Regions from separate parts of the Streptomyces sp. NPDC127177 genome, predicted to be linked through region 1. Evidence: riboswitches for the same ligand, from Rfam matches in the RefSeq annotation. Region 1 holds a riboswitch; the other holds the start of a gene.
The links. Region 1 has a riboswitch for S-adenosylmethionine ahead of ACFVJX_RS04825 (glutathione S-transferase C-terminal domain-containing protein). Riboswitches for the same ligand answer to the same signal wherever they lie in the genome.
Positions count from the first base shown of each region.

Region 2: another riboswitch for S-adenosylmethionine. It lies ahead of thrC (threonine synthase); the one in region 1 lies ahead of ACFVJX_RS04825 (glutathione S-transferase C-terminal domain-containing protein).

Region 1 is NZ_JBHXUW010000004.1:72,260-77,580, reverse strand. It holds gene ACFVJX_RS04835 (amino acid ABC transporter ATP-binding protein) at 55-819, opposite strand; gene ACFVJX_RS04830 (amino acid ABC transporter permease) at 918-1,922, opposite strand; SAM riboswitch class IV at 2,503-2,610, shown strand; gene ACFVJX_RS04825 (glutathione S-transferase C-terminal domain-containing protein) at 2,856-3,659, shown strand; gene ACFVJX_RS04820 (ATP-binding cassette domain-containing protein) at 3,644-5,321, opposite strand, start outside.
Region 2 is NZ_JBHXUW010000007.1:30,366-35,686, forward strand. It holds gene otsB (trehalose-phosphatase) at 127-984, shown strand; gene ACFVJX_RS07150 (trehalose-6-phosphate synthase) at 961-2,355, opposite strand; gene ACFVJX_RS07155 (glucosyl-3-phosphoglycerate synthase) at 2,414-3,367, opposite strand; SAM riboswitch class I at 3,521-3,647, shown strand; gene thrC (threonine synthase) at 3,665-4,957, shown strand; gene ACFVJX_RS07165 (MoaD/ThiS family protein) at 5,002-5,277, shown strand.

The DNA of each region.
Region 1 (5,321 bases):
GGGGCCGTGCCACGGAGCCGCCGGGGTTCGTGCCACGGAGCCGCAGGGCCGGGGTCAGAGCACCTTGCTCAGGAAGTCCCTGGTCCGCTCGTGCCGCGGGTGGTCCAGTACCTGCTCGGGCGGGCCCTGTTCGACGATCCGGCCGCCGTCCATGAAGACGACGCGGTCGGCGACCTCGCGGGCGAAGCCGATCTCGTGCGTGACGACCAGGAGGGTGGTTCCGCTGCCGGCCAGATCCTTGATCACGGCCAGCACCTCGCCGACCAGTTCGGGGTCGAGCGCGGAGGTCGGCTCGTCGAAGAGGATCACGCCGGGCCGCAGGGCCAGGGCGCGGGCGATGGCCACACGCTGCTGCTGCCCGCCGGAGAGCTGACGCGGGTAGGTGTCCGCCCGGTCCGCGAGCCCCACCCGGGCGAGCAGGCCGCGGGCCAGCTCCCGTGCCTCGGGTTTGGTCAGCTTCCCCGTCGCCACGGGAGCCGCGGCCACGTTGTCCAGGACGGTCAGGTGCGGGAAGAGGTTGAAGTTCTGGAAGACGAAGCCGATCCGGCTGCGCTGCGCCAGGATCGCGCGCTCGCTCAGCTCCTTGAGACGGCCGCGCTGCCTGCGTACGCCGATCAGCTCGCCGTTCAGGCTGACGTGGCCGATCTCGGGCTTCTCCAGGTGGTTGATCACCCGCAGGAGGGTGGACTTGCCGGAGCCGGACGGACCGAGGACGACCGTGACCTCCCCTGGCCGCACGGTCAGCGCCACGCCGTCCAGGACGCGTTGGGAGCCGTACCACTTGTGCACGTCGTGCACCTCGACAGCCGCGGGACGCACCACTGGCGTCCCGGCCGCGTCCGCCGCCGGCGTCGCGTCCGTCTCCCCTGTCGTCACAGCCGATTCGGTCGACTCCGCCGTCCCGGTCGCCTTGGCGCTCATATCGCCGTCTCCTTCCGGACCCGGGCCCGCAGATCGCCGAGGCCGGTCCGCAGCTTCTGCAACGGGGTCGGGGGCAGGGTCCGCAGCGCGCCCCGCGAGTAGTGCCGCTCGACGTAGAACTGGATGACGGACACCACGCTGGTGAGGATCAGGTACCAGGCGGTTGCGACCAGCAGCAGCGGCACGATGTCGCCGGGGTAGGTGCTGCCCATGCTCTGTACGGAGCCGAACAGGTCGAGCAGCGAGACGTAGAACACCAGCGAGGTGCCCTTGATCAGGCCGATCAGCTGGTTGACGTAGTTCGGGGTGATGGAGCGCAGCGCCTGCGGAAAGACGATCTTCGCGAACTGGTACCGCTTCGGGAGTCCGAGGGCGGAGGCCGCCTCGTGCTGGCCCTGGTCCACCGAGAGGATGCCGCCGCGCACCACCTCGGAGGCGTATGCCGCCTCGTTCAGGCTGAGGCCGATGACGGCGACGACCATGTCGGTGGCCAGGCGCGACTCGTCGAAGCTGAAGAACGCGGGGCCGAACGGCACACCGACGCTCAGCGTCCGGTAGAGCGCGCTGAAGTTGTAGAGGAACAGCAGGACGACGATCAGCGGCACCGATCGGAAGAGCCAGGTGTAGAGCCAGCTGACCGCGCGCAGCACCGGGCTCGGGGAGAGCCTCGCCAGGGCCAGCAGCACACCGCCGAGGAGTCCCAACGCGGCGCTGTACACGGCGACTTCGAGGGTGATGAGCAGTCCGTCGAGAATGGTGGGGCGCAGGAACCAGTATTGGAACCGGTCCCACTGGTAGAAGGGGTTGGTCACCAGGCCATGGAGGATCTGGGCGGCCAGTACGAGTACGACGGCCGTGACGATCCAGCGGCCGGGACGCAGCAGCGGGCGGACCCGCTGCGCGGCCAGGGGCTTCGGCTCGGCAGGTGGAGCGGGGCGGGGGGCCGCCTCGGTGGGCGGCGCCGAGCCGGAGGACACAGCGACGCCTGGGGATTCACTCACGGAGGGCTCCAGCGGATACGGACAGCCCGGACCGCTGACGGCAGCGGCGCCGCACCGGTCGGACATGACTCGGCGGGACGCGGCGCACAGCACGGGACGGGGGCCGGGCGGGGAGAGGACACACCGCGAAAGCGGTGGACGTCAGAAGCTCAGAAGGCCGGTCAGCCTTGACAGAGCGCGCGACAAGCGGCGGTACACAGAGCGCTGTTGACGCGCTGCAGGTCGACGGAGCGGTTCGCGCAGAGCAGGACGCGGCCGCGGGACCGCCAGGCAGCCATCCCCTCAGCTGCGTTCATCGCCCTCACCGTCACCATTCCGCCCCGCGGGGCCTCGCGCTCACCGAACGTCGTCAGGTCCGGTCCTCACCTGGGGCACCCCACCGCCGGGCGGCGGGCCAGGGCGTTCAGCGAATCCCCGGCGCCGTTCTGCGCCGCAAGTTAGGCATGCACCGAAAGGAATGTCAACGCCGGTGACCACCAGGCGAGACGGCCCGTACGGCCTTCTTGACGGCGTCACGCGGCGCACCGAAACTGGCATGGACGGTCACGATTGTCAGCGCCCCCTGCGCGGGATCCTTCCTGCTCACGAGGTCATCGGCCCCGGCCCGCTGGCAGGCAACCCTTCCACCGCGACGGGGTGCCCCGGGTGACGACCGGGTCCCGCCGGCGCGGCGGGGCAAGCGTGGTCTCGCGTCTCGCGAGCCCCGGAGTCGGGACCGGTGGGATTTGTCCAGGAACGGCTTGACGAGGCGCCTGCACATCGATCTGCTGCGTGTCTCCAGCGCTTACTAGCCCGGCAGACCCGGACGCGTACAGGTCCGTCCGATCGTGATCCGGACCGGTGCGAAAGCGCAGTCGTTCCCCACCCGGCCGCCCATGCCCACAAGGCGGCGGTGGCTTCCTCGTTCCCACAGGGATCCCCAAAGGGAGAGTCATGCCCGAGACAGCTTCGCGCGGTTCCAGCACAGCCAACTCGATCACATGCGGCTCGATTTCACCCGGACCGAGCCCACGCGCCGCACATCCGCGTCCGCCGGCGGCCGTACCGTCCTCCCCCATCCACAGCCGGATCGGCGTCGGTCTGGCCGGTGGCTTCTATCCGGCTCCGCACCGCTACGAGCTTTTCCTGTCGGCGAGTTGTCCGCGCTCGCTGCGTATCTCGATCACCCTCGGCCTGCTCGGTCTCCAGGACTCGGTCGCCACCACACGGCTGGGACACCCCGCCGAGACGCCCGAAGCCTTCGCCTCGCTGCGCAGCGCGTACGAGGCCACCATGCACCACTACGACGGGCCGCTGACCGCGCCCGCGCTGTGCGACCGGTGGAGCGGACGGATCGTCAGCAACCACACCCCCGACATCCTCAGGGACCTGGCCGGCCTGCTCTCCGGGCACGACGAGGCCTGCCCCTCCACGCTGCGTCCGCCGGAGCTCGCCGCGGACATCGAAGCCCTCCGTGACCTGCTGGACCAGCACGTCACCCCGTCCGCCGAGCCCTCGGAGCGATCGGCGGCGCTCGACCTGGTGGATCAGTACCTCGCCCCGCGGCCCTATGTGCTGGGTGAGGAGCTGACGGCTGCGGATGTGGACCTGTGGGTGGCGCTCGTCCATCTCGGGCCGGCCGTCCTCGCCACACACCCCCGGCTCGGGGACTACGTGCGCCGCCTCGGCGGCCACCCCGCCTTCCCCGACAGCAACGACGTGGCGACCGTCACGGCTTCCGGTCAGGCGCCGACGTAGGCGGCGAGGTGCTCGCCGGTGAGGGTGGAGCGGTCGGCGACGAGGTCGGCTGGGGTGCCCTCGAAGACGAGCCTGCCGCCGTCGTGGCCGGCGCCGGGGCCCAGGTCGATGATCCAGTCGGCGTGCGCCATGACCGCCTGGTGGTGCTCGATCACGATGACCGACTTACCCGAGTCCACGAGCCGGTCGAGCAGGCCGAGCAACTGCTCGACATCGGCCGGGTGGAGTCCGGTGGTCGGCTCGTCGAGCACGTAGACGCCGCCCTTCTCCCCCATGTGCGTGGCCAGCTTCAGCCGTTGCCGCTCACCGCCGGAGAGTGTGGTGAGCGGCTGGCCGAGGCTGAGGTAGCCGAGCCCGACCTCGGAGAGTCTGCCGAGGACGCGGTGCGCGGCCGGGGTGTGCGCCTCGCCGCCGCCGAAGAACTCCTCGGCCTCCGTCACCGACATCGCGAGCACCTCGCTGATGTCGCGGCCACCGAGGCGGTATTCGAGCACCGAGGCCTGGAACCGCTTCCCCTCGCACTCCTCGCAGACGGTGGCGACGCCCGCCATCATCGCGAGGTCGGTGTAGACGACACCCGCGCCGTTGCAACCGGGGCAGGCGCCGTCGGAGTTCGCGCTGAACAGCGCCGGCTTCACATCGTTGGCCTTGGCGAACGCCTTGCGGACCGGGTCGAGCAGTCCGGTGTACGTCGCGGGGTTGCTCCGTCGTGAGCCACGGATCGCGCTCTGGTCGATCGGCACGACGCCGTCCAGGCCCGAGACCGAGCCGTGGATCAGCGAGCTCTTTCCGGAACCGGCGACGCCGGTGACGACGGCCAGGACCCCGAGCGGGATGTCGACGTCGACGCCGCGCAGGTTGTTCTCCTCCGCGCCGCGGATCTCCAGCGTGCCGGTGGGCTCGCGCAGCGACTCCTTGAGGGCGGCCCGGTCGTCGAAGTGGCGTCCGGTGACCGTGCCCGCTGACCGCAGCCCGTCGACCGTTCCCTCGAAGCAGACGGTGCCGCCAGCCACGCCGGCGCCGGGACCGAGGTCGACGACGTGGTCGGCGATCGCGATGGTCTCCGGCTTGTGCTCCACGACGAGCACCGTGTTGCCCTTGTCCCGCAGGCGCAGCAGCAGGCTGTTCATCCGCTGGATGTCGTGGGGGTGCAGGCCCGCGGTGGGTTCGTCGAAGACGTAGGTGACGTCGGTGAGGGAGGAGCCCAGGTGCCGGATCATCTTGACGCGCTGCGCCTCGCCACCCGACAGCGTTCCCGACGGCCGGTCGAGTGCGAGGTAGCCGAGGCCGATCTCGACGAACGAGTCCAGAGTCTGCCGCAGCGCGGTGAGCAGGGGTGCCACCGAGGGCTCGTCGAGACCGCGGACCCATGCGGCCAGGTCGCTGATCTGCATCGCGCAGGCGTCGGCGATGCTGATCCGCTTGATCCTGGACGACCGGGCCCCTTCGCTGAGCCGGCTACCGTCGCACTCGGGGCAGGTGGCGAAGGCGACCGCCCGCTCCACGAAGGCACGGATGTGGGGTTGCAGCGCTTCCTTGTCCTTGGACAGGAACGACTTCTGGATCTTGGGGATCAGTCCCTCGTAGGTGAGGTTGACGCCCTCGACCTTGACCTTGGTCGGCTCCCGGTAGAGAAAGTCCTGCATCTCCTTCTTGGTGTAC
Region 2 (5,321 bases), on a different contig from region 1:
GCCTCAATCGCCGGCGGGGCATTTCAAGCCCCTCCGGCGATTGAGGAGCGGGGTTCGGGGCGGAGCCCCGGTCGGGCCCCGCGTACCGCCCCCCGCGTACCGCCCACCGGCTATAGGCTCGGACGCATGGGCAGCCACCCGCACACCGCACCCCTGCCGGCCCCGACGACCCCCGCCGGACAGGACGGCCTCGCGGCCATCCTCGCCCGCCCCGACCGTGCCGTCATCGCACTCGATTTCGACGGCACACTCGCCGACATCGTCCCGGACCCGGAACAGGCCCGCGCCCACGCCGGCACCGTCGAAGCACTGGCCGCGCTCGCGCCGAAGGTCGCCTCCATCGCAGTGATCACCGGCCGCCCGGCCGGCGTCGCGGTCCGCTACGGCGGCTTCGCCGGGGTCGCGGGCCTGGACCACCTCGTCGTCCTCGGCCACTACGGCGCCGAGCGCTGGGACGCCGTCACCGGCACCGTCCGCGCCCCCGCCCCGCACCCAGGCGTCGCCGCCGTGCGGGCCGAACTCCCCGGTGTGCTCGACAGGTTCGACTCCTGGCGCGGTACGTGGATAGAGGAGAAGGGGCAGGCGCTCGCCGTCCACACCCGCCGCGCCGAGGACCCGCAGGCGGCCTTCGAGGCCCTGCGCGGCCCCCTCGGCGAGCTCGCCACCCGGCACGGTCTCATCGTCGAACCGGGCCGGCTGGTTCTGGAGCTGCGCCCGGCCGGCATGGACAAAGGCGTGGCGCTCACCGAGTACGTGCGCGAGACGGGCGCCGGGTCCGTGCTCTACGCGGGCGACGACCTCGGCGACCTCGCCGCGTACGCCGCCGTGGAGAAGCTCCGCACCGAGGGCCCCGAAGGCACCCCCGGCCTGCTGATCTGCAGCGGACGAGCGGAGGTGCCCGAACTGGCCGAGCGCGCCGACCTGTTGGTGCCGGGGCCGGGAGCCGTCGTGGAGTTCCTGTCAGCCCTGGCGCAGCGCCTCTAGCTGGTCCAGGAACCACTGCTGCGGCGGCAGCGCGGTCGCCGCAGCGGCCAGCCGCTCCGTGCGTGCCGCCCGTTCGTCGTCCGGCATCGTCAGCGCCTCGTGCAGCGCGTCGGCGGTGGCGGACACGTCGTACGGGTTCACCGTGATCGCGTCGTCGCCCAGCTCCTCGTACGCCCCCGCCTCCCGCGACAGGACCAGCGCGCAGCCGTCGTCGGACACGACCGGGACCTCCTTGGCGACCAGGTTCATCCCGTCCCGGATGGGGTTGACGAGTGCCACGTCGGCCAGCCGGTACGCCGCCAGCGAGCGGGCGAAGTCGTCCTTGACGTGGAGCACCACCGGGGTCCAGTCCGCCGTGCCGTGCACCGCGTTGATGTCGTCGGCGACGCGCTGCACCTCGGCCGTGTACTCCCGGTACACCGCGAGGTCCTGCCGTGAGGGGTAGGCGAACGCGATGTGGACGACGCGCCCGCGCCACTCGGGCCGCCCGTCGAGCAGGGCGCGGTAGGCGAGCATCCCGCGGACGATGTTCTTGGACAGCTCGGTGCGGTCCACCCGCACGATCGTCCGCCGGCCGGGGCCCACCTGCTCCCGCAGGGCCGCCATGCGCTCGTCGACGTCCGCCTCGTGCGCGCGGCGGGTCAGGAAGTCCGCGTCGGCGCCGAGCCCGTGCACACCGATGCGGGTGCGGCCGGTGCCGCCGAGGATCTCCGTGCAGCAGCCGATGAACGCGTCCGCCCACCGGCGGGTCAGGAAGGCCGCCCGGTCGGCGCCGAGGATGCCGTGCAGCAGTTGCTCGGCGATGTCGTCGGGGAGCATCCGGAAGTAGTCGACGGGCGCCCACGGGGTGTGCGAGAAGTGGCCGATCCGCAGATCGGGCCGGAGTTCGCGGAGCATGCCGGGCACCAGCGCCAGGTGGTAGTCCTGCACCAGGACCGCCGCACCCTCGCCCGCCTCCTCGGCGAGCGCTTCGGCGAAGGCCCGGTTGTAGGTCTCGAAGGAGGCCCACTGACGGCGGAACTCCGCGTCGAAGACGGGCTCCACGGGGGTCTGGTAGAGCAGGTGGTGGACGAACCAGAGCACCGAGTTGGCGATGCCGTTGTACGCGTCGGCGTGCACCTCCGCGTCGATGTCGAGCATCCGCACGCCCGGTTCGCCGACCCCGCGCCGCACCGCCTCGCGGTCGCCGTCTCCCAGGGCGGCGCAGACCCACACCTTGTCGTCGACCGCGCTGAGCCCGGAGACGAGCCCGCCACCGCCCCGTTTCGCGTCGAGCGAGCCGTCCTCACCCAGCGTGTACGAGACCGGACCGCGGTTGGACGCGACGAGTACCTGGGCGGTGGCGGACTGAGGGGCGTGCTCGGAGACCATGTTGCGGAATCTAGCCCGATCACGAACCGCCCAAACGTGCGTACGGCCGCGCTCCGTCTCAGGCCGCGCGGCGCGAGACGTACTCGGCGATCTCGCGCATGGGCGGCCGCTCCTCGGTGTCCACCGGGTAGGTGTGCGGGACGAAACCGTGCTCGCCGCGCTCGAACTGGGTGAGCGCGGGGCGGACCAGATGCCCCCGGGAGAGCCGCAGCTGGGCGGTCCGGTAGATGGCCGCCGCCATCCGGCCGAGCGCCTGGCCGTCCTGGTGGCGGTGTTTGCGCACCCCGACGTCGACCTGGCCGAGCGCGTCCAGGCCGACCGTGTGCAGGGCGTCGACGAGCAGCCCCAGCTCCACTCCGTAGCCGACCGGGAACGGCAGCCGTTCCAGCAGTGAGCGGCGCACGGCGTACTCGCCGCCCAGCGGCTGGACGAAGCCCGCCAGCTGCGGCCAGTGCAGATTGAGCAGCGGACGTGCCACCAGTTCGGTGACCCGGCCGCCCTGGCCCGCGGTGTCCCCGAGGGGACGGTCGTACATCGCCTTGACGAACTGGACCGAGGGGTCGGTCAGCAGCGGGCCGACGATCCCGGAGACGAAGTCGGCCGAGAAGTCCTTGAGGTCCGCGTCGATGAAGCAGACGATGTCCCCGCCGGTCACCAGGAGTGAGCGCCACAGCACCTCGCCCTTGCCGGGGACGGCCGGGACGCGGGGCAGGATCGCGTCCCGGTGGATCACCCGGGCCCCCGCGCGGCGCGCGACCTCGGCGGTGGCGTCCGTGGAGCCGGAGTCGATCACCACGAGTTCGTCGACCAGCCGGACCTTCTCCATCAGCTCACGCCGGATCGTCGCGACGATGTCGCCGACCGTCGCCGCCTCGTTGAGTGCGGGCAGCACGACGCTCACGCTCCCGTTCCCGCTCTGGGGGTCACTCCTGGTGGCCAGGAGCCGGTCCAGCGGACGGTCGGCGACCGACCAGGAACGCCTGGTCAGCCAGCGTTCGACCTCTTCCAGCACGGTCGATACTCCCTGTATGTGATCCATCTCGCGGTTCGGACGGCTATCTCAACAGTCCGGTGCTTCGGTTACAGTCTTGAACAACGCAGATGGCCGTCGCATGCCGGGGTCCGTCCGCCGATAAACGCCTGGATCGATGGTCCAGTGCCACAGCGCTCATCCAGAGGGACAGAGGGAACGGCCCGTTGAAGTCCCGGCAACCCTCCCGCCGACCGCGAGGTCAGGTGGGGAAGGTGCCAATTCCGTCTTGTGGCGAAATGCGTCACGAGGAAGATGAGGAGAAAGGGCCTCGCCATCATGGCTGTTCAGACTGTTGCAGCACACACCGATGCTTCTGTGGACCTCGGTCCCGCCGCGGCACTTTCCTGCCGCGAGTGCGGAGAGCGTTTCGAGCTCGGCCCCCTCTTCGCCTGCGCGACCTGTTTCGGGCCGCTCGAAGTGGCGTACGACCTGCCGAGCGGCTCCCCGGACGAGCTGAGGAAGCGCATCGAGGCCGGACCCAACAACATCTGGCGCTACGCGCCGCTGCTGCCGGTCCCCTCCGATGTCGCGGACAAGCCCAACATCAACCCCGGCTTCACCAAGCTGGTCAAGGCCGACAACCTCGCCCGTGAGCTGGGCGTCACCGGCGGTCTGTACGTCAAGGACGACTCCGGCAACCCGACGCACTCCTTCAAGGACCGCGTCGTCGCGATCGCCGTCGAGGCCGCCCGCGCCTTCGGTTTCACCACGCTCTCCTGCTCCTCCACCGGCAACCTGGCCGGAGCGGTCGGCGCCGCCGCCGCCCGTGCCGGACTGCGGTCCTGCGTGTTCATCCCGCACGACCTGGAGCAGGGCAAGGTCGTCATGGCCGCGGTGTACGGCGGTGAGCTGGTCGGCATCGAGGGCAACTACGACGACGTCAACCGCTTCTGCTCGGAGCTCATCGGCGACCCGCTCGGCGAGGGCTGGGGCTTCGTCAACGTCAACCTGCGCCCGTACTACGGCGAGGGTTCCAAGACGCTCGCGTACGAGATCTGCGAGCAGCTCGGCTGGCGGCTGCCCGACCAGATCGTCATCCCGATCGCGTCCGGCTCGCAGCTCACGAAGATCGACAAGGGCCTCCAGGAGCTGATCAAGCTCGGCCTGGTCGAGGACAAGCCGTACCGGATCTTCGGCGCCCAGGCCGAGGGCTGCTCGCCGGTCTCCACCGCCTTCAAGGCCGGCCACGACGTCGTGCGCCCGCAGAAGCCGGACACCATCGCCAAGTCCCTGGCGATCGGCAACCCGGCCGACGGCCCGTACGTGCTGGACATCGCCCGCCGCACCGGTGGCGCCGTCGAGGACGTCAACGACGAGCAGGTCGTCGACGCGATCAAGCTGCTGGCGCGCACCGAGGGCATCTTCGCCGAGACCGCGGGCGGGGTGACGGTCGGTGTGACGAAGAAGCTGATCGAGGCCGGTCTGCTGGACCCGTCGCTCACCACCGTCGTCCTGAACACCGGTGACGGCCTCAAGACGCTGGACGCGGTGGCCGCCACCTCGCAGGCGACGGCGACGATCCGTCCGAGCCTGGACGCCTTCCGCGCCGCCGGCCTCGGCACCAGCTGACCCACCGAGCCGACCCACCCGAGACTCCAGGAAGGGCACCCACCATGAGCGTCAAGGTCCGTATCCCCACCATCCTCCGCACCTACACGGGAGGCCAGGCCGAGGTCCCGGCCGAGGGCGCGACCCTCTCCCAGGTCATCGAGTCCCTGGAGAAGGACCACCCGGGGATCGCCGCCCGCGTCCTGGACGACCAGGGCAAGCTGCGCCGCTTCGTGAACGTGTACGTCAACGACGACGACGTGCGCTTCGAGGGCGGCCTGGAAGCGGTCACCCCGGACGGCGCCGGCATCTCGATCATCCCGGCCGTCGCGGGCGGCTGACCGCATCCGCGTCACCGTGATTGCCCCCTCCGCTTCACAAGCGG